Regions from separate parts of the Streptomyces sp. NPDC005435 genome, predicted to be linked through region 1. Evidence: riboswitches for the same ligand, from Rfam matches in the RefSeq annotation. Region 1 holds a riboswitch; each other region holds the start of a gene.

What was found. Region 1 has a riboswitch for cobalamin ahead of AB0898_RS18690 (cobalamin biosynthesis protein). Riboswitches for the same ligand answer to the same signal wherever they lie in the genome.
Region 2: linked by a shared signal. The riboswitch ahead of AB0898_RS06105 (CoA-acylating methylmalonate-semialdehyde dehydrogenase) and the one ahead of AB0898_RS18690 (cobalamin biosynthesis protein) in region 1 are both predicted to bind cobalamin.
Region 3: linked by a shared signal. The riboswitch ahead of metE (5-methyltetrahydropteroyltriglutamate--homocysteine S-methyltransferase) and the one ahead of AB0898_RS18690 (cobalamin biosynthesis protein) in region 1 are both predicted to bind cobalamin.

What each region holds. Positions count from the first base shown of each region.
Region 1 covers NZ_JBEXEQ010000013.1:167,188-173,207, forward strand. Annotated here, with positions in the region: gene cobN (cobaltochelatase subunit CobN) at 1-894, opposite strand, end outside; gene AB0898_RS18685 (cobyric acid synthase) at 891-2,399, opposite strand; gene AB0898_RS18690 (cobalamin biosynthesis protein) at 2,396-3,337, opposite strand; cobalamin riboswitch at 3,435-3,554, opposite strand; gene AB0898_RS18695 (hypothetical protein) at 3,792-4,019, opposite strand; gene AB0898_RS18700 (inorganic phosphate transporter) at 4,044-5,321, opposite strand; gene AB0898_RS18705 (GH25 family lysozyme) at 5,476-6,020, opposite strand, start outside.
Region 2 covers NZ_JBEXEQ010000003.1:258,905-264,924, forward strand. Annotated here, with positions in the region: gene AB0898_RS06090 (hypothetical protein) at 1-203, shown strand, start outside; gene AB0898_RS06095 (amino acid permease) at 246-1,787, shown strand; gene AB0898_RS06100 (peptidase C39 family protein) at 2,129-3,490, shown strand; cobalamin riboswitch at 3,676-3,857, shown strand; gene AB0898_RS06105 (CoA-acylating methylmalonate-semialdehyde dehydrogenase) at 4,089-5,612, shown strand; gene AB0898_RS06110 (acyl-CoA dehydrogenase family protein) at 5,619-6,020, shown strand, end outside.
Region 3 covers NZ_JBEXEQ010000007.1:130,627-136,646, reverse strand. Annotated here, with positions in the region: gene AB0898_RS11070 (phosphatase PAP2 family protein) at 1-2,266, opposite strand, end outside; gene metE (5-methyltetrahydropteroyltriglutamate--homocysteine S-methyltransferase) at 2,569-4,881, opposite strand; cobalamin riboswitch at 5,043-5,194, opposite strand; gene AB0898_RS11060 (hypothetical protein) at 5,307-5,621, opposite strand.

The DNA of each region.
Region 1 (6,020 bases):
GACCTCGTCGGGGCCCTGCTCCTTGAAGGAGAACGGCACGGTGATCAGGCGGCCGTCGAACTCCGGGATGGCGACCTGCATCGCCGCGTCCATGGGGGAGAGGGCGGCGTCGGAGGCGTCCCAGGCGGCGCGCGAGGAGGTGAGGCACAACCCTTGCAGCACGGGGACGTTGAGGTCGGCCAGCGCTCCGATGTCCCACGATTCGTCGCCGCCCGCCGACGCGGACGAGGCGTGCGTGCCTCCCGCCGCGAGGACGGTGGCGATCAGGGCGTCAGCCCGCCCTAGCAGTTCGTACAGCGCCGGGTCCGCGCCGCGCAGGGAACCGCAGTACACCGGAAGGGCGTTGGCGCCACGCGCCTCGATCGCCTCGCACAGGGTGTCCACGAAGCCGGTGTTGCCGCTGAGTTCATGGGCGCGGTAGAAGAGCACGCCCACCGTCAGGCGGCCGTCCCGCAGCGCGTAGGAGCCGTGCACCCCGAACTCCGGCATGGAACGGGGAAGTTCGAAGCCCTCGCCGGTCAGCAGCACGGTGTCGGAGAGGAACCGGGACAGCTCCAGGAGGTTCTCCGGTCCGCCCTCGACCAGATAGCGCAGCGCCTCCGCCACGACCCCGGCCGGGACCGAGGACTCGGCCATCAGCTCGGCGTCCGGCACGCTCTCGCCGCCAAGGAGCACGGTCGGCACCCCGGACGCCTTCAGCGCGGCGAGCCCGTCCTCCCAGGCGCGCTTGCCGCCCAGGAGCCGTACGACCGCGAGGTCGGCGCCCTCCAGGAGCCCCGGCAGCTCGCCGGTGACGTCCACGCGGACGGGGTTGCCGATCCGGTAGTCGGCACCGCTGGCGCGGGCGGCCAGCAGATCGGTGTCGGCGGTCGACAACAACAACACTGTGCTCATGCGGGCGCTCCCGGGGGGATGAAAGGCAGTCCTCGTGGCGCGCCCGACTCGATGAGCCGCCAGAGCGCGTCCGTGTCCGCGTGCTGTTCGATGAGGTCGCCGAGCCGGTCGAGCTGCTCCTCGCGCAGCGCGGCGAAGGAGGTGTCGGGGGCCGGGACGAAGCGGCGCCCGGTGGCGGCGGCGACCTCGCGCAGGAAGGCGCGCCGGAAGCCGTCCGACTCCAGCGAGCCGTGCCAGTGGGTGCCCCAGACCTGGCCGGCCCGGCAGCCGCCCAGGAAGGCTTCGCCGCCCAGGACTTGGGCGACGCCGTGATGGATCTCGTACCCCTCGACCCGCTCGCCGAGGGCCTCGCCGGCCGGCCGGGTGAGGGTCTTCTCGCGGGCGAAGCGCACCCGCACCGGCAGCAGGCCGAGCCCCTCGACCGTCCCGGCGCGCGACTCCACCTCGTCCTCGATGCGCTCGCCGAGCACCTGGAAGCCGCCGCAGATGCCGAGCACCGGGCGCCCCTCGGCGGCCCGGCGGACCAGCGCGTCGGCGAGACCCCGCTCGCGCAGCCAGGCCAGCGCCCGTACGGTCCCGCGCGTGCCCGGCACCACCACCAGGTCGGCGTCGGCCAGTTCCTCGGGGCGGTCCACGAACCGCACGATGACGCCGGGTTCGGCGGCCAGCGCGTCCACGTCGGTGAAGTTGGACATCAGCGGGACCGCGCACACGGCGACCCGCAGCACGTCCTCGCCGACCGGCGGGGCGACGGTGGACTCGCGGACGGTGCCCCGCAGGGAGACCCGGAGTCCGTCCTCCTCGTCGATGCCGAGGCCGTGTTGGAAGGGCAGCACGCCGTAGGTGTCGCGTCCCGTCAGGCCGCGCAGCATGCCCAACCCCGGTTCCAGCAGGGAGACATCGCCGCGGAACTTGTTCACCAGGAACCCGGCGACCAGCTCCTGGTCCTCGGGGGAGAGCAGCGCGAGCGTGCCGTAGAAGGAGGCGAAGATGCCGCCGCGGTCGATGTCGCCGACGACGAGGACGGGCAGCCGCGCGCCGCGCGCGATCCCCATGTTCACGATGTCGGTGCGCCGCAGATTGATCTCCGCGGGCGAACCGGCCCCCTCACAGATCACCGCGTCATACGTGCCCCGCAACTCGGCAAGACAGTCCAACACCGTGCCGAGCAACCTTTGTTGGCGCCCGCCGTGATAGCCGCGCGCGCTCATCTCGCCCACCGGCTTTCCCAGCAGCACCACTTGGCTGCTCTGCTCGCCACCGGGCTTGAGCAGCACGGGATTCATCAGCGCGGTCGGCTCGACGCGGCACGCCTGGGCCTGCATGGCCTGCGCGCGCCCGATCTCGGCGCCCTCGCGGGTGACGAAGGAGTTGAGGGACATGTTCTGCGCCTTGAAGGGCGCCACCTTCACGCCCTGGCGCACCAACCAGCGGCAGATCCCGGCCGTCACGACGCTCTTGCCCGCGTCGGAGGTCGTACCCGCGACGAGGAGACCACCGTTCACTTCCCGCGTCCCTTCAGGATCAGGCTCGCCCCGGCGCTCACGCCGAGCGCGAGCAGACCGACGCGGCGGGAGAGCCGTACCGCCCGGTCGATGTCGGTGACCCGGACCGGGCGCCCGGAGCCGTTGAGCACGGGCCGGTGCTCGATCCGGCCGCCGTAGGACAGCGTGCCGCCGAGGCGCAGGCCGAGGGCGCCCGCGAAGGATGCCTCCACCGGTCCCGCGTTGGGGCTCGGGTGCCGGTGGGCGTCGGCGCGCCAGGCGCGGACGGCGCCGCGCGGGTCGGGTCCGGCCAGCGTCGCGAGGGCAGCGGTCAGCCGGGCCCCCGGCCAGCCCATGACGTCGTCCAGGCGGGCGGACGCCCAGCCGAAGCGGCGCAGCCGGGGCGACTTGTGGCCCACCATGGCGTCCAGCGTGTTGACGGCCCGGAAGCCGAGCAGCCCGGGGACCCCGGCCACCGCGCCCCACAGCAGGGCGCCCACGACCGCGTCGGAGGTGTTCTCGGCGACCGACTCCACCACGGCGCGGGCGATCCCGTCGGCGTCCAGCGCCTGTGGGTCGCGGCCGCACAGGTGCGGAAGGCGGGCGCGGGCGGCGGGCACGTCCCCGTCGGCCAGGGCGCGGCCGACGGCGCGCGCCTCCCGGGCCAGCGAGGTGCCGCCGACGACGGCCCAGGTGGCGGCCGCGGTCAGCGCGAGGGTCGCGGCGGGGGAGCGGCGGACGGCGCGTTCGGCCAGCGCGCCCGCCGTGGCGGCGCCCCCGGCGCACACCAGCGTGTGCAGGGCGCCCCAGCCGCGGTGGTCGTGCCACAGCGCGTGCTCGACGGCCCCGGCGGCGCGTCCGAACGCGGCCACGGGGTGGCGGCGGCGGGGATCGCCGAGGAGCAGGTCGCCCAGGAGGCCGGCGGCGGCGCCGTACGCGAAGCTGCGATCGGCACCCATCGGCTCAGCCGGCCGTGGGCGCGGGAGCGGTCCTGGGAGGGGTACTCAACGGGCAGCCGAGCATCGCGGTATGTCCTCACTCAGGGTGTCCACGCCCTGGTTCGACGAGACCGGCGGCAGGAGTTCCTGGCTCGCGGGGATCACTCCCCGGTGACAGTGGCGGGACCGCGCCGGATTCGCACCGGCTTCCTCTTCTGCCGCCGTACATGGCCCCGGAAGTCCACCACGGGCCCCGAAGGGCCGTCAACCTGCCCTTGACCTGCGGGAGGAGAGTGTGGGCGGGCCCACATCGGGGCCTACCGCAGCCGCGTGCCGGGCGTACGCCGGGGGCCCGGGAAACGGCGAGGGCCTTCCCCGGGAAAGGGCGAGGACCGCTCCTGGGAAACGGCGAGGCCCCGCCCGGAAGGTGCCGGGAGGGGCCTCACACACGTACTGCTCGGAAGGGACCGCGGGCTCAGGCCTTGCCCACGATCAGATAGAACCCGTACGCCACCGCCGCCGCGCACGCGGCGAAGCAGACGTACGCGCCGGTCACCGCGAGGGCGGCCGACTCGCCGCGCGCGGCGGCCTTCTCGCGGCGGGCCAGGCCGCCGACGCCCAGGGTGAACAGGACCACCAGGGCCACGCTCGCCACGAGGCTGACGCCGAAGACGGAACCGATGGCCGCCCAGTCGATCTGCATGGGGTTGCTCCTTCGGATGCCGGGTCAGGCCGCGGAGGCGGGCGGGACGACGGGGGTGGCGGTGGCCGGTTCGACCAGGGCCGGGGCCGGGATGGTGGCCGTCAGACCCTCGGTGCCCAGGGCCTCGGTGACGGTGCCCGCGGGGGGCGGGGTCACCGCGGCCATGGCGGTGGTGATCACACCGGCGGGCTCCTCGTACGCGCCGGCCGGGGCGACGCTGGTGTGGTCGATGACCTCGCGGCGCGAGATCTTCCAGATGGCGGCGCTCGCGGCGGCCAGGAAGACGGCGACGGCGGCGGTGCCCCAGTCGCCCAGGTCCGTCACGGACTCGGCGCCCGCGCCGACCAGGGCGGCGGCCGGCAGGGTCAGCGCCCAGGCGACGAACATCCGGGTCGCGGTGGACCAGCGGACCACACCGCCCTTGCGGCCCAGGCCCGCGCCCATCACCGCGCCGGAGACGACATGGGTGGTGGACAGGGAGAAGCCGAGGTGCGAGGAGGCCAGGATGGCGGTTGCGGCGCTGGTCTGGGCGGCGAAGCCCTGACGGGGCTCCAGGTCGGTGAGGCCGGTGCCCATGGTGCGGATGATGCGCCAGCCGCCGATGTACGTGCCGGCCGCGATGGCCAGGCCCGCGGAGAGGATGACCCAGACCGGCGGGTTGGAGCCCGGGGCGATGGCACCGCCGGTGATCAGCGCGAGGGTGATGATGCCCATCGTCTTCTGCGCGTCGTTGGTGCCGTGGGCGAGGGAGACCAGGCCGGCCGAGGCGATCTGGCCCGTGCGGTAGCCCTTGCGGGTGGCCTCGCCGCCGGAGTCCCGGGAGACGCCGTACGACAGCCGGGTGGCGAGCATGGTGGCCAGACCGGCCACCAGGGGGGCGGCGACGGCCGGGAGCAGCACCTTGGTGACCAGCACGTCGCCGTGGACGGCGCCGAAGCCCGCCGACGCGACGGTGGCGCCGATCAGGCCGCCCATCAGGGCGTGCGAGGAGCTGGAGGGGAGGCCGACCAGCCAGGTGAGGAGGTTCCAGAGGATCGCGCCGGTGAGCGCGGCGAAGATGACCTCGGGACGGATGCCGGCCTCGTCGACGAGGCCCTTGGAGATCGTGTTGGCGACCTCTACCGAGAGAAAAGCGCCCACCAGGTTGAGAGCGGCCGACATGGCCACCGCGACCTTGGGCTTGAGCGCACCGGTCGAGATGGTCGTGGCCATCGCGTTGGCGGTGTCGTGGAAACCGTTCGTGAAATCGAACGCGAGTGCGGTTATCACCACAATCGCGAGGATCAGCGAGAAGCTTTCCATTTACCCAGGCAATCGTTCGAGCGTCATTGGCTGGATGAACGTAGGCAACCTGGGTGAACGGAAGGTGAACTCGGCCGGGCATCACGGTGTCGGAAACGGGGGTCCGGATTCCGTCCGGAATCACAGGTTCCGCACAGCCCGGGCGCCCCTTGGGTCAGCGGCCGAGCGCGAAGGCCCGCAGGCGGTTCACGGAGCCGTTGAAGAGATCCTGGTCACCCGGGAGCCGGCCCTTGACGCCGTACTGCCAGAACGTCCAGTAACGCCAGCCCGCGGGGAGTTTCCCGGGACTTGAGGAACCGTGTCCCGCGACCCACAGCGCATGGCTCGCGGCGAAGGCGCGGCTGCGCCCCGTGCAGGCGTTCCACCAGTTGGCGGTGGTGTAGATGACCGGGCGGCGGCCGGTCTCGCGGCGGACCTCGTCGCTGAAGGACCAGATCCAGCGGACCATCTGCCGGTGGCTCAGTCCGTAGCACTTGTGGCGCTTGTCGTACGGGTTGTACTCGATGTCGAGCGCGGGCGGCAGCGTGCGCCCGTCGGCGCGCCAGTTTCCGCCGTGCCGCACGAAGTACGCGGCCTGGCGGGCGCCGGAGGAGCGGTTCGGGAGGGCGAAGTGGTACGCGCCCCGGACCAGCCCCGCGCGCCGGGCGCCGTCGTACTGCCCGGCGAAGTACGGGTTGCGGTAGGTCGTCGACTCGGTCG
Region 2 (6,020 bases), on a different contig from region 1:
GTTACCGCTTCACCCCCGTGCTCGACCTGGCCTACCTCGCGCACGCACTGGTCATGGCCCAGTGCGAGTTCGAGGCCCGGGCGGTCTTCGCGGCGATGGGTCCGTACGCCTCGCGCATGCCCTGGAGTGCCTTCGGCGACCCCGCCGAGCAGCTCTCCCGGGCCCGGCGCGCGTGCGGGCTGCCCGTCCCCGGACCCGCCTGAAACCCGCAACCCGCTCTGTCCCCACAACAGAAAGGCCGATCTGTGTCGGAACGGATATCGACGCCCCGGGAGAAGTCCCGGGCGGACGAGGAACCGGTCGTCCTCGACGACGACGCGACGCTTCATGCGATGGGTTATCCGCGGAAACTGACCCGCCGATTCAAGGCGTTCGACAATTTCGCGATCTCCTTCACCATCATCAATATCCTCTCGGGTATTTTCTCCTCCTTCGGATTCGGTATGAATGCGGGCGGACCCCGTATTCTCGTGTTCGGCTGGATCGGCGTCTCGGTGATGGTCCTGTTCATCGGTGCCGCGATGGCGGAGGTGGCCTCGGCCTATCCGACGAGCGGTGCGCTGTATTTCTCGGCGGGCAAGCTCGCCAAGCGGCACAAGGGCGCCTGGTCGTGGTTCACCGGGTGGCTGAACTTCGTCGGTCAGATCGGCGGCACCGCCGCCACCGGCTACGCGGCCGCCACCTTCATCCAGGCGTTCGTCGCCCTCCAGTGGACGTCGTACGAGCCCACCACCCATCAGACCGTGCTGCTCACGGCCCTGATCATCGTGCTCCAGGGGCTCGCCAACACCTACACCGTGCAGCTCGTCGCCTTGCTGAACCGGATTTCCGTCTGGTGGCTGCTGATCGGACTCGTGGTGATCGTGACCGCACTCATCGTGATTCCGGATCACCATCAGTCGGCGTCGTTCGTCACGCATTTCGAGAACAACACCGGCTTCACCAACGGCCTTTACGGTGGCATGTTGGGTCTGCTCGTCACCAGCTGGACGTTCACCGGGTTCGACGGCAGCTTCCACATGTCCGAGGAAACGGTTCAGGCCACCGTCAACGCGCCGAAGGGGATCACCCGCGCCATCGGCTATTCGGCCGTCACCGGCCTGATCCTGATGCTCGCACTGGTCTACAGCATTAGCGACTACGCCAAGGTGGCCGGTTCCGACGCGCCTCCCGTCCAGATTCTCATCGACGGTCTCGGACTCGGCACCGCCAAGGCGATGCTGCTCATCGTCATCGGCGCGATGCTCTTCTGCGGCCTCGCCAACCTCACCAGCAACACCCGGCAGATCTTCGCCTTCTCCCGCGACGGCGCGATGCCCGGATCTCGCTGGTGGCACTCGGTCTCACCGCGCACCCGGACGCCCGTCAAGGCCGTCTGGCTCGCCGTCGCCTGCTCGCTCGCGCTGGTGATCCCCGGCTGGTGGTCCCACACGGCCTTCACCGCCATCGTCAGCGTCAACGTCGTCGGGCTCTTCCTCGCCTACGCGGTGCCGATCTTCCTCCGGCTGCGCCTCGGCGACGAGTTCCAGGCCGGCCCCTGGCACCTGGGCCGCTGGGGCCGCCCCATCGGCTGGCTCGCCGTGACCTGGATCCTGCTGAGCAGCGTCCTCTTCATGCTCCCGCAGGCGTCCCCGATCACCGTCGACTCCTTCAACTACGCCCCCATCGCCCTGGCGGCCGTCCTCCTGATCGCCACGGTGTGGTGGTTCACCACGGCCCGCCGCCGCTTCCAGGGCCCGGTCAGCTACGGCCGGCCGGACGAGGTGGCGGCGATGGACCTGATCTGACGGTTCCCTCCGGGGGTTCGGCAGGCTTCCACGCACGAGGGGGTCCGGGCGTACGCGCCCGGGCCCCCTCGGGGGTGACGGGGGCTGTGGGCCGGGGCGGATGTGCGGTTTCTTTTTTTGGGGGGCGTGCTCTCGGGCCGGTGGGGACCAGGGGCCTCGGCCTCGGCGTCGCGTCATTGGTTGAACCAATGTTCCTCGTGCGACAAGCGAAGAAGTGCTGGCAGGGACAGGGGCGCAGGCGCATAGTGGGCGCGAAGCCGTGCGTGGTCCACACCTGGCCGCACCCGTTCGAACCCGTTCGAACCCGTCCGCACCTGGACTCCCTGGGGGTAGTCGCGTCCATGAGCAGAGCCCAGCAGCCCTCCCGCCGCAGTGTCCTCGGGGCGGCCGTCGCCGTCGCGGTGAGTGCGGGGGCCGTCTCCGCCGTTCCCGCCGTCGCCGCTCCGGCCGTACGGCACGGCGGGGCGCCCGGCCGTCCCGTCGAGTACCACGCCTGGACCTCGTACACGGACTGGCGGCGGGGCACCGCACACGGCGTGCGGGCCGTGGCCGGATCGCGGCCCGGGATCGTGATCGCCGCGCCCGCGGGCCGTACCGACTACACCGACCCGCACACCGGCACCACCGCGACCTGGGAGTACGCCACCTGGACCTCGCCCGCGCACCGGCTCGGCGTGCCCGCCACCGAGGTCATCGCCTCCTGGAACGCCCACACCCCCGAGGGCACCTGGCTCCAGGTGGAGCTGAACGGCACCTACTCCGACGGCACCGCGACCCCCTGGTACGTGATGGGCCGCTGGGCCTCCGGCGACCAGGACATCCGGCGCACCTCGGTGGACGACCAGAGCGACGGCAAGAGCTCCGTGTGGACGGACACCTTCGCCATCGACGACGCGAGCACCGGCCTGCGCCTGGTGTCGTACCGGCTGCGCCTGACCCTGTACCGCAAGCCCGGCACCCGTCTCACCCCCACGGTCCGCCGCCTCGGCGCGATGGGCTCGGACATCCCCGACCGCTTCACCGTCCCGGCCTCCACCCCTGCCCTCACCCGCGAACTCGCCGTACCCCGCTACTCGCAGGAGATCCACAAGGGCCAGTACCCGCAGTACGACAACGGCGGCGAGGCCTGGTGCAGCCCCACCTCCTCGGAGATGATCATCGAGTACTGGGGCGCCCGTCCCACCCCCGAACAGCTCTCCTGGGTGGACCCCGCCTACGCCGATCCCCAGGTCTGCCACGCGGCCCGGTCCACCTACGACTACCAGTACGAGGGCTGCGGCAACTGGCCCTTCAACGCCGCCTACGCCGCCTCCTACTCCGGCCTCCAGGGCGTGATCACCCGCCTCACCTCCCTGACCGACCTGGAAAACCTGATCGCCGCCGGCATCCCCGCCATCACCTCCCAGTCCTTCCTGAAGACCGAACTGACCGGCGCGGGCTACGGCACCTCCGGCCACCTCATGACGGTCATCGGCTTCACCGGCGACGGCGACGTCATCGCCAACGACCCCGCCTCCCCGAGCGACGACGCGGTGCGGCGGGTGTACGCGCGGCGGGAGTTCGAGACCATCTGGCTGCGGACGAAGCGGTACAACGCCTCGGGGCAGGTCGCGTCGGGGACCGGTGGCGTCTGCTATCTGTACTTCCCGGCCGATCCGACACCGCGTCAGCGGCGGGCGCTCGCCGAGGTCGGGGTTCGCTGAGCGAGGGTTCGTCGACGGCGGCCACCCTTCCAGGGGTGGTCGCCTTTTTCTGGCCCTGACCGGGCAGGCGGCACGGTTCCAGGTGCTGGTGCGGTTCGCACTGGCACGGGAAACCGAGGACGGCCCCCGAACCCGGTGTCACTCGAATGCGCTCCGCCAGGGCCTGGATTTACTAGGACGTCCAACTATATAGTCGCGAACAAGGCCCGCGGTGCAGGGAAGCCGGTGTGATTCCGGCACGGTCCCGCCACTGTGACCGGGGAGTACGCCGTCGAGCAGGACGCCACTGACGAGCTCGAAGTCGGGAAGGCGGACGGCGCGCGCTGATCCGGGAGTCAGGATACCGGCCGCGGGATGTTCCGTGTGGTCCACGAGGATGGAGCTGACACGCATGGCACCGGTGTGCGTCCACGATCCCGGCAGGCCCGCCCCAGCGGCGCCGGCACGCCCAGGAGTTCGGCCCGTTTCCGCCGTCACGCCCTGACGGCCCCACGCCATTCGCGCATCCCGCGCGGCCCTCGCACACGCACGCCACCCCGTCCGTGTGCGACCCGTCCGCGCGCCGTCCCCGGACCCCACCTGACGAGAGCAGGCACCCATGGTCCGCACCACCGAACGCGCCGAGACGCGCGAACTGACCCACTTCGTCGGCGGCAAGCGCACCCCCGGAACCTCGGGAACCTACGGCGACGTGTACCGCCCGGACACCGGCGAGATCCAGGCCCTCGTCCCCCTCGCGAGCCGGGCCGAGACCGAGGCCGCGATCGCCGTGGCGGCCGAGGCCCAGCGCGAGTGGGCCGAGTGGAACCCGCAGCGCCGCGCCCGCGTCCTGCTGCGCTTCCTCGACCTGGCCGAACGCGAGAAGGACGCGCTGGCCCGGCTGCTGTCCTCCGAGCACGGCAAGACGATCCCCGACGCCCACGGCGACCTCCAACGCGGCCTGGAAGTCGTGGAGTTCGCGGCGGGCATCCCGCATCTGCTCAAGGGCGAGTTCACCGACAACGCGGGCACCGGCATCGACGTCCACTCGCTGCGCTCGCCCCTCGGTGTCATCGCCGGCATCACGCCGTTCAACTTCCCCGCGATGATCCCGCTGTGGCAGGCCGCGCCCGCCCTGGCCTGCGGCAACGCCTTCGTCCTCAAGCCCTCCGAACGCGACCCGTCCGTACCGCTGCGGCTCGCGGAACTCTTCCTGGAGGCCGGTCTGCCGCCCGGCGTGTTCAACGTCGTCAACGGGGCCCGGGAAGCGGTCGACACCCTGCTGGAGGACCCGCGCGTCGCCGCCCTCGGCTTCGTCGGCTCCACCCCGATCGCCGCGCACATCTACGCCACCGCCGCCGCCCACGGCAAGCGCGCCCAGTGCTTCGGCGGCGCCAAGAACCACATGATCGTCATGCCGGACGCCGATCTGGACCAGGCCGTCGACGCCCTGATCGGCGCCGGGTACGGCTCGGCGGGCGAACGCTGCATGGCGATCTCGGTCGCCGTCCCCGTGGGCGAGGAGACCGCCGACGCCCTCGTGGCCCGGCTCAAGGAACGCATCGGTTCGCTACGGATCGGCCGCAGCGACGACCCCGAGGCCGACTTCGGGCCCCTCGTCGGCCGCGACGCCGTGGACCGCGTCCGCTCCTATGTCGACCTCGGCGTGGAAGAGGGCGCCGAACTCGTCGTGGACGGACGGGACTTCGTCCTCCCCGGACACGAGGACGGCTTCTTCACCGGAGCCTCCCTCTTCGACCGGGTCACCCCCGCGATGCGCGTCTACCAGGAGGAGATCTTCGGGCCCGTCGTCTGCGTCGTCCGTGCCGCCGACTACGAGGAGGCCCTGCGCCTGCCCACCGAGCACCCCTACGGCAACGGCGTGGCCGTCTTCACCCGCGACGGCGACACCGCCCGCGACTTCACCCGGCGGGTCGGCGTCGGCATGGTCGGTGTCAACGTGCCCATTCCGGTGCCGGTCGCCTATCACACGTTCGGCGGCTGGAAACGGTCCGGTTTCGGTGATCTCAACCAGCACGGCCCGGACGCCGTCCGCTTCTGCACCCGTACGAAGACCGTCACCTCCCGCTGGCCCTCCGGCCTGCGCGAGGGTGCGAACTTCACGCTGCCCACGATGGGGTGATGGGCCATGACCAGCACCCTTCTGACCGAGGAACAGCAGGCCCTCGTCGAGGCCACCCTCGACTTCGCCCAGGACCACCTGGCCCCGCACGCCCTGGAGTGGGACCGCGACAAGCACTTCCCCGTGGACGTCCTGCGCAAGGCCGCGGGGCTCGGCCTCGGCGGCGTCTACGTCCGCGAGGAGCACGGTGGCTCCGGCCTCACCCGCTCCGACGGCGTCCTCGTCTTCGAGACCCTGGCCTCCGGCTGCCCGTCCATCGCGGGCTATCTCTCCATCCACAACATGGTCGCCTGGATGATCGACACCTACGGCGACGCGGCCCAGCGCGAGCAATGGCTGCCCCGGCTGTGCGCGATGGACGACCTCACGAGCTACTGCCTGACCGAACCGGGCGCCGGCTCGGACGCG
Region 3 (6,020 bases), on a different contig from region 1:
CGTCGCCCGTGAAGCCCATGCGCACGAACGGCCGCTTGTACCGGTAGGTGTTCTTCGCCGTCTGGTACCAGTCCGCCGACGAGGTCGCCGTGTGCTCGACGCGACCGCTCAACAGCGCCTGCGTCTTGGGAAGTTCACCATTGCGCAGCGCCTGGGTGTACAGCCGTCCGACGGTGGCGCCGAGGCCGTCGGCCATCGTCCGGTACGGGCTGCCCGCGCCGTCGATCAGCGCCTCGCGCACCTGCGGATCGGTGGCATCCTCGGGCGCGTTGTTGATGTCGGCCACGACTTTGTCGTCGAGCGCGGTGAGCTGGTCGTAGGTGGTGCCGCTCGGCAGTACGGCGTTGGGGCCCATGACGGACGGGGTGTTCGCCGCCTCGGTGAAGGAGCGCAGCGCCCAGGTGAAGTAGTCGCCGCCGCCCGGCGGGACCGGCAGGGTGTCGGAGGCGTAGGAAGTGCCGAGCCGGGCGGCCTCGAAGGGCAGCGAGTCCGAGGTCTGGGCCAGCTCCGGCAGCGCGAAGTAGGCGTCCGAACTGGTGCCGTTGCACTGATGGACCTCCACCGCCACCGTGTTGACCCCGGCGACCAGGCCGGAGACCGGCACGGCGAAGCTCCGGCGGACCGGATCACCGGCACCGGAGGAGCCGCCGGGCGTCTGGTACTGGAGGTTCCGGGTGACGCCGTCGTCGTTCCAGCCCGCCACGCGGCGGCCGTTGACGTAGACGGTCGCCGTGTCGTCGAAGACCACCGACCCGACCAGACCGGTGAGCGTGTCCAGGGTGGCACGGCCGAGGGTGAACGACGTACGGAAGAAGTACGCCTCGATGTCGTCGCCCGAGCCGTCGTCCTTGCGCAGGGCGAGCTTCGTCGTCACCGGGAAGCCGCCGCCCAGGTCGGTGCCGTCGCCCTTGACCCCGAACGGCCCGGCGGCGCTCTTCCACGGCACGCCCGCCGTGGCGGCCCCGGTCCGGGTCCAGGCGGTACGGTCGGCGGCGCCCGCCGCCGGGTCGACACCCGCCGCGTCGAGATAACTCCAGGCGGCGGCGGACGTCACGGCCGCACGGCCGAGCCTGATGTCGTCCACCCACCCGGAGACGGTGGCACCGGCGGACGCCGCCGGGTCGTCGTAGTCGAGCAGCACCGCGCGCACGCGCGCACCGGCCAGGGACCCGAGGTCCACCGTCACCCGGTTCCAGACGCCGGGTGTGAGGCTCGTCCCGTGGGCCGCCGCGCCGAGCGGGCGGCCCGCACCGTCGCGCAGGGCGCGCAGCGCGGTCAGCCGGCGCACATGGCGGCCCCGCGCGTCGGTGTAGACGACGTCCACGGCGGCGTGGGCCGAGGCGGCGTCCGCCGGCCGGATCGCGTAGCCGAAGACCGCGCCCGGTCCGACCGGCACATCGAGCCCGGAACGCAGCACCACCCGGGAATGGGCGTGACCCCGGCCGAGGACCCGGCCCGCGTAGCGCAGGGCCGCGCTGCCCTCCGCCGCGCCCACCGACCGGGCGTCCTCGACGGACACGCCCAGCGGAGCGGCGGCGGCACCGGCGGAGCTGCGCAGCGTCCAGTCGGCCAGCTGGAACTTGGTGGCGTCACCCGCCGAACCGGCGCACCGCTCCGCGCAGTTGCCGGTGACCCGCAACTGGTAGTAGCGGTACGCGGCCGGGTGCCCGATGCCCTGGAACTCCGTCTGGCCACGGCCTTCGAAGCGCCGGTCCTCCTGGGTGTCGAGCACGGTCCACGACGGGTCGTCGGCGTCGTGCGCGGCCGCCACGCTGTTGCTGCCGAGCACGGTCCAGTCGGCGGGATCGCGCGGTGGCGCGTCGTTGCCGGAGGTCAGCGAGTAAGTGGTGACGGCGGCGGCCTTCTTGAGGGTGTACACGGCGGACACGGGATGGTCCACGGACGGTCTGCCGCTGCCCGCGGCGTACCACTTGGTGGAACCGTCGCCGTCGGCGAGACTCGCGACGTTCTCGGTCGGGCTGGCGCCGTTGGCGAAGCCGGAAGTGACGTCCTGGACCGTGGAGTTGACCTCCGCCGTCTCTCCGCGCACATGTGCGGCGGCGCCGTCGGCGGGGAAACCGGCCGGCCGCGCGGTGCCCGGCTCGAAGGACGTGGCCCAGTAACCGCCCACGTCCCTGCCGGTGTTGGTGCTCGCGGCCGTCGCGCCGGGGGTGGCGGCCTGGGCGTACGGGGTGACGAGCACGGTCATCAAGCCGGACGCGGCGAGCACCGCGATCCGTCGGCAGCCTGAGCGGAGCAGACGCACGTGGCGTTCCCTTCGTCGTAGAAACGGTGCGCGCGGGAGCGTTCGGGCGGGACCGGCGGTGAGCGTCCGGCCCGGGTGGGAGACAACGTTGTCAGGTGCGGTGGCGGCTTCCAGGGGACCGGAAGGTGGTGGGCATGTCAAGAGTGTGGGCGGTGAGCGCAAGTCGCGTGGCCCTGACCGGACGTGGAGCGGGCGGCGGAGACGATCACGGTCGTCTCCACCGCCCGGCTGCCCGGAAAGGGCAGGTCAAGTGGTGCCGGTCAGGGTGTGGTGGTCAGCGTGTGCCGGTCAGAGTCTGCCGGTCACGGCGCGGTCAGCTCGTCCCGCACCGTCCTGGCCGCGAGGACCAGGCTCTCCAGGGAGGCGCGGGTCTCGGGCCAGCCGCGGGTCTTCAGACCGCAGTCGGGGTTGACCCACAGCCGCTCGGCGGGGATGGCCTTCAGCCCCGCGCGCAGCAGACCGGCGGCCTCCTCGGTGCTGGGGACGCGCGGGGAGTGGATGTCGTAGACACCCGGTCCGGCCTCGCGCGGGTAGCCGTGGGCGGCGAGTTCGCGCGCGACCTGCATGTGCGAGCGGGCGGCCTCCAGGCTGATCACGTCGGCGTCGAGGTCGTCGATGGCCTGGACGACGTCCCCGAACTCGGCGTAGCACATGTGCGTGTGGATCTGGGTGTCCGGACGCACCCCGCTGGTCGTGAGCCGGAACGCCTCGGTCGCCCAGTCGAGGTAGGCGGGACGGTCGGCGGCGCGCAGCGGCAGCGTCTCGCGCAGCGCGGGTTCATCCACCTGGATGACGGAAGTGCCCGCCGCCTCAAGGTCGTTGACCTCGTCGCGCAGGGCCAGCGCCACCTGGCGGGCGGTCTCGCCCAGGGGCTGGTCGTCGCGGACGAAGGACCAGGCGAGCATCGTGACCGGACCGGTGAGCATCCCCTTGACGGGCCGGCCGGTCAGCGACTGGGCGTACGCCGTCCAGCGCACGGTCATCGGCTCGGGGCGCGAGATGTCGCCGGCGAGGATCGGCGGCCGGACGTAACGGGTGCCGTAGGACTGGACCCAGCCGTGCCGGGTGGCGAGGTAGCCGGTGAGCTGCTCGGCGAAGTACTGGACCATGTCGTTGCGTTCGGCCTCGCCGTGCACCAGGACGTCGATGCCCGCCTTCTCCTGGAAGGCGATCACCTCCTGGATCTCCGCCCTGATCCGGTCCTCGTACCCGGCCGTGTCGATCCGGCCCGCGTTCAAGTCCGCGCGTGCGGTGCGGAGTTCGGCGGTCTGCGGGAACGAGCCGATCGTGGTCGTCGGCAGCAGCGGCAGCCTGAGATGCGCGCGCTGCGCGGCCGTCCGCTCGGCGTAGGGCTGGGAGCGGCGGGCGTCCGCCTCGGTCACGGCGGCGGCGCGGGCCCGGACGGCGGGGTCGTGGGTGATGGGGGAGGTCGCCCGGGACGCCAAGTCGGCCCGGTTGGCGGCCAGTTCCGCCGAGATGGCACCGGTGCCACGGGTCAGTCCCTTGGCGAGGGTGACGACTTCCGCGGTCTTCTGCCGGGCGAAGGCCAGCCAGCGCAGGATCTGCGGGTCGATCTCCCGCTCGGCGGCCGCGTCGAGCGGCACATGCAGCAGGGAGCAGGAGGCGGAAACATCCACCCGGTCGGCCAGGCCGAGCAACGTCCCCAGAGTGGACAGGGACTTGGCGAGGTCGTTCACCCAGATGTTGCGGCCGTCCACGACTCCCGCGACCAGCCGCTTGCCGGGCAGCCCGCCCACGGCCGCGAGGTCCTCCAGGCTGCCCGCCCGGGTGAAGTCGAGGGCCAGTCCTTCGACCGGCGCCTTGGCGAGCACCGGCAGGGCCGCGCCGAGCCGGTCGAAGTACGAGGAGACCAGCAGCTTCGGCCGGTCGGTACGGGCGCCCAGCTCGCGGTACGCCCGCTCGACGGCGTTCAGCTCGGCCGGGGTGCGGTCCTGCACCAGGGCGGGCTCGTCCAGCTGCACCCACTCGGCGCCCGCCGCGCGCAGATCGGCCAGCACCTCGGCGTAGACCGGCAGCAGACGGTCCAGCAGGGTGAGCGGTTCGAAATCGGCCGGGGCGCCGGGCGCGGGCTTGGCCAGCAGCAGATAGGTGACGGGTCCGATCAGGACGGGACGGGCGGACAGGCCCAGGGCGAGAGCCTCCTTCAGCTCGCCCACCTGCTTGGCCGAGTTGGCGGTGAAGACGGTGTCCGGACCCAACTCCGGCACCAGATGGTGGTAGTTCGTGTCGAACCACTTCGTCATCTCCAGCGGCGCGACCTCCTGCGTGCCGCGCGCCATCGCGAAGTAGCCGTCCAGGGCGTCGGCTTCGACGGCGTCGCGGTGCCGCTCCGGGATCGCGCCCACCATGACGGTGGTGTCCAGGACGTGGTCGTAGTACGAGAAGTCGCCGGCCGGGACCTCGTCGATACCGGCGTCGGCGAGCTGCCGCCAGTTGCTCCGCCGGAGTCCGGCGGCCGTGTCCCTGAGGGCGCCCGCGGTGACGCGGCCCTTCCAGTAGCCCTCGACGGCCTTCTTCAGTTCCCGGTTCGGGCCCTGGCGGGGGTAGCCGTACACGGTGGACCGTGCTGCCGCGGCTGCGGACTTGGCTGTCACGGAGATCTCCTTCGCGAGATGAATCCCTGAGATCCCGGGAACACCGCGAACGCGCGAAGGGGTGACGGACCGCACGGCGGCTGCCGTTCGGTCGCCTACGCCGACCCGCCCACGAGGTCACCGGGATGTCCGCGCACGAGTGGTCGCGCGCGGGCAGTGGCAGGTCTTCGGACTCGCGGGCACGTCCCCCTCGTACCGGAGGACACCTACTGGCCGTCGCTTCCCAGGCCCGCTGCGGACCCAGTGCGTATGACGGCGGTCGTTCCCGCTCACCGCTGCGGGGCAGTCCCGGATTCCCACCGGGTTCCCTCTTGCGACGCCCCCGCCTGGCGGACGGGTCGAACCAGCTGCACGGGCCAGCCTAGGGGGCGGGGGCCGGGTTCGGGGGGTGACGTCCACCATTCGGATGGGCCCGCGGGGAGGTGCTACCGCCTCGGCGGCGGGAAGGCGTACAGCCCGAGGATCTCCGGCAGCGGCGCCACGCCCGGGCCCCCGGCCCGTACCCACTCGGTGATGTCCTCGGTCGCGGCGGGGTCGTTCACCAGGCCCAGCCAGACCGGTCGGCCCCCGGCCGCCCGCCCGGCGGCGGACGGCTGGACGACGATGACGTTGGCCCGCTCGCACACGTCGAGACACTCCGAGACCCGCACGGGCACCTCGGCACGCAGCCGCGCGGTCTGCGCCGCGTGGTCCACCCCGGGCACCTTGGCGGTGCCACAGCAGCAGTCCCGGCAGACCACGACCCGGCACGGCACGGGGTGCCCCGGGGCGCTCGCCACTTCGGCGGATGGCTCGGGCGGCCCGGCCGATGCCTCGGATACCTGGGCGGATCCCTCGGACACTCCGACCGGCGCCTCGGATACCTGGGCGGATCCCTCGGACACTCCGACCGGCACCTCGGATACCCGGGCGGATGGCTCGGGCACCCGGGCCGGTGCCTCGGGCAGCCCGACGGGCGCCTCTGGCACCTGGGTGGATGCCTCGGACACCCGGGCCGGCGCCTCGGGCAGCCCGGCCGGCGCCTCGGACACCCCGGCGGATGCCTCGGGCACCCCGGCCGATGCCTCGGACACGCGCGACCACCCCTCTCCCCGGCTGCTCCGATCATGATCGCAGAACCGGGGGGGCGTCCCCCAGGG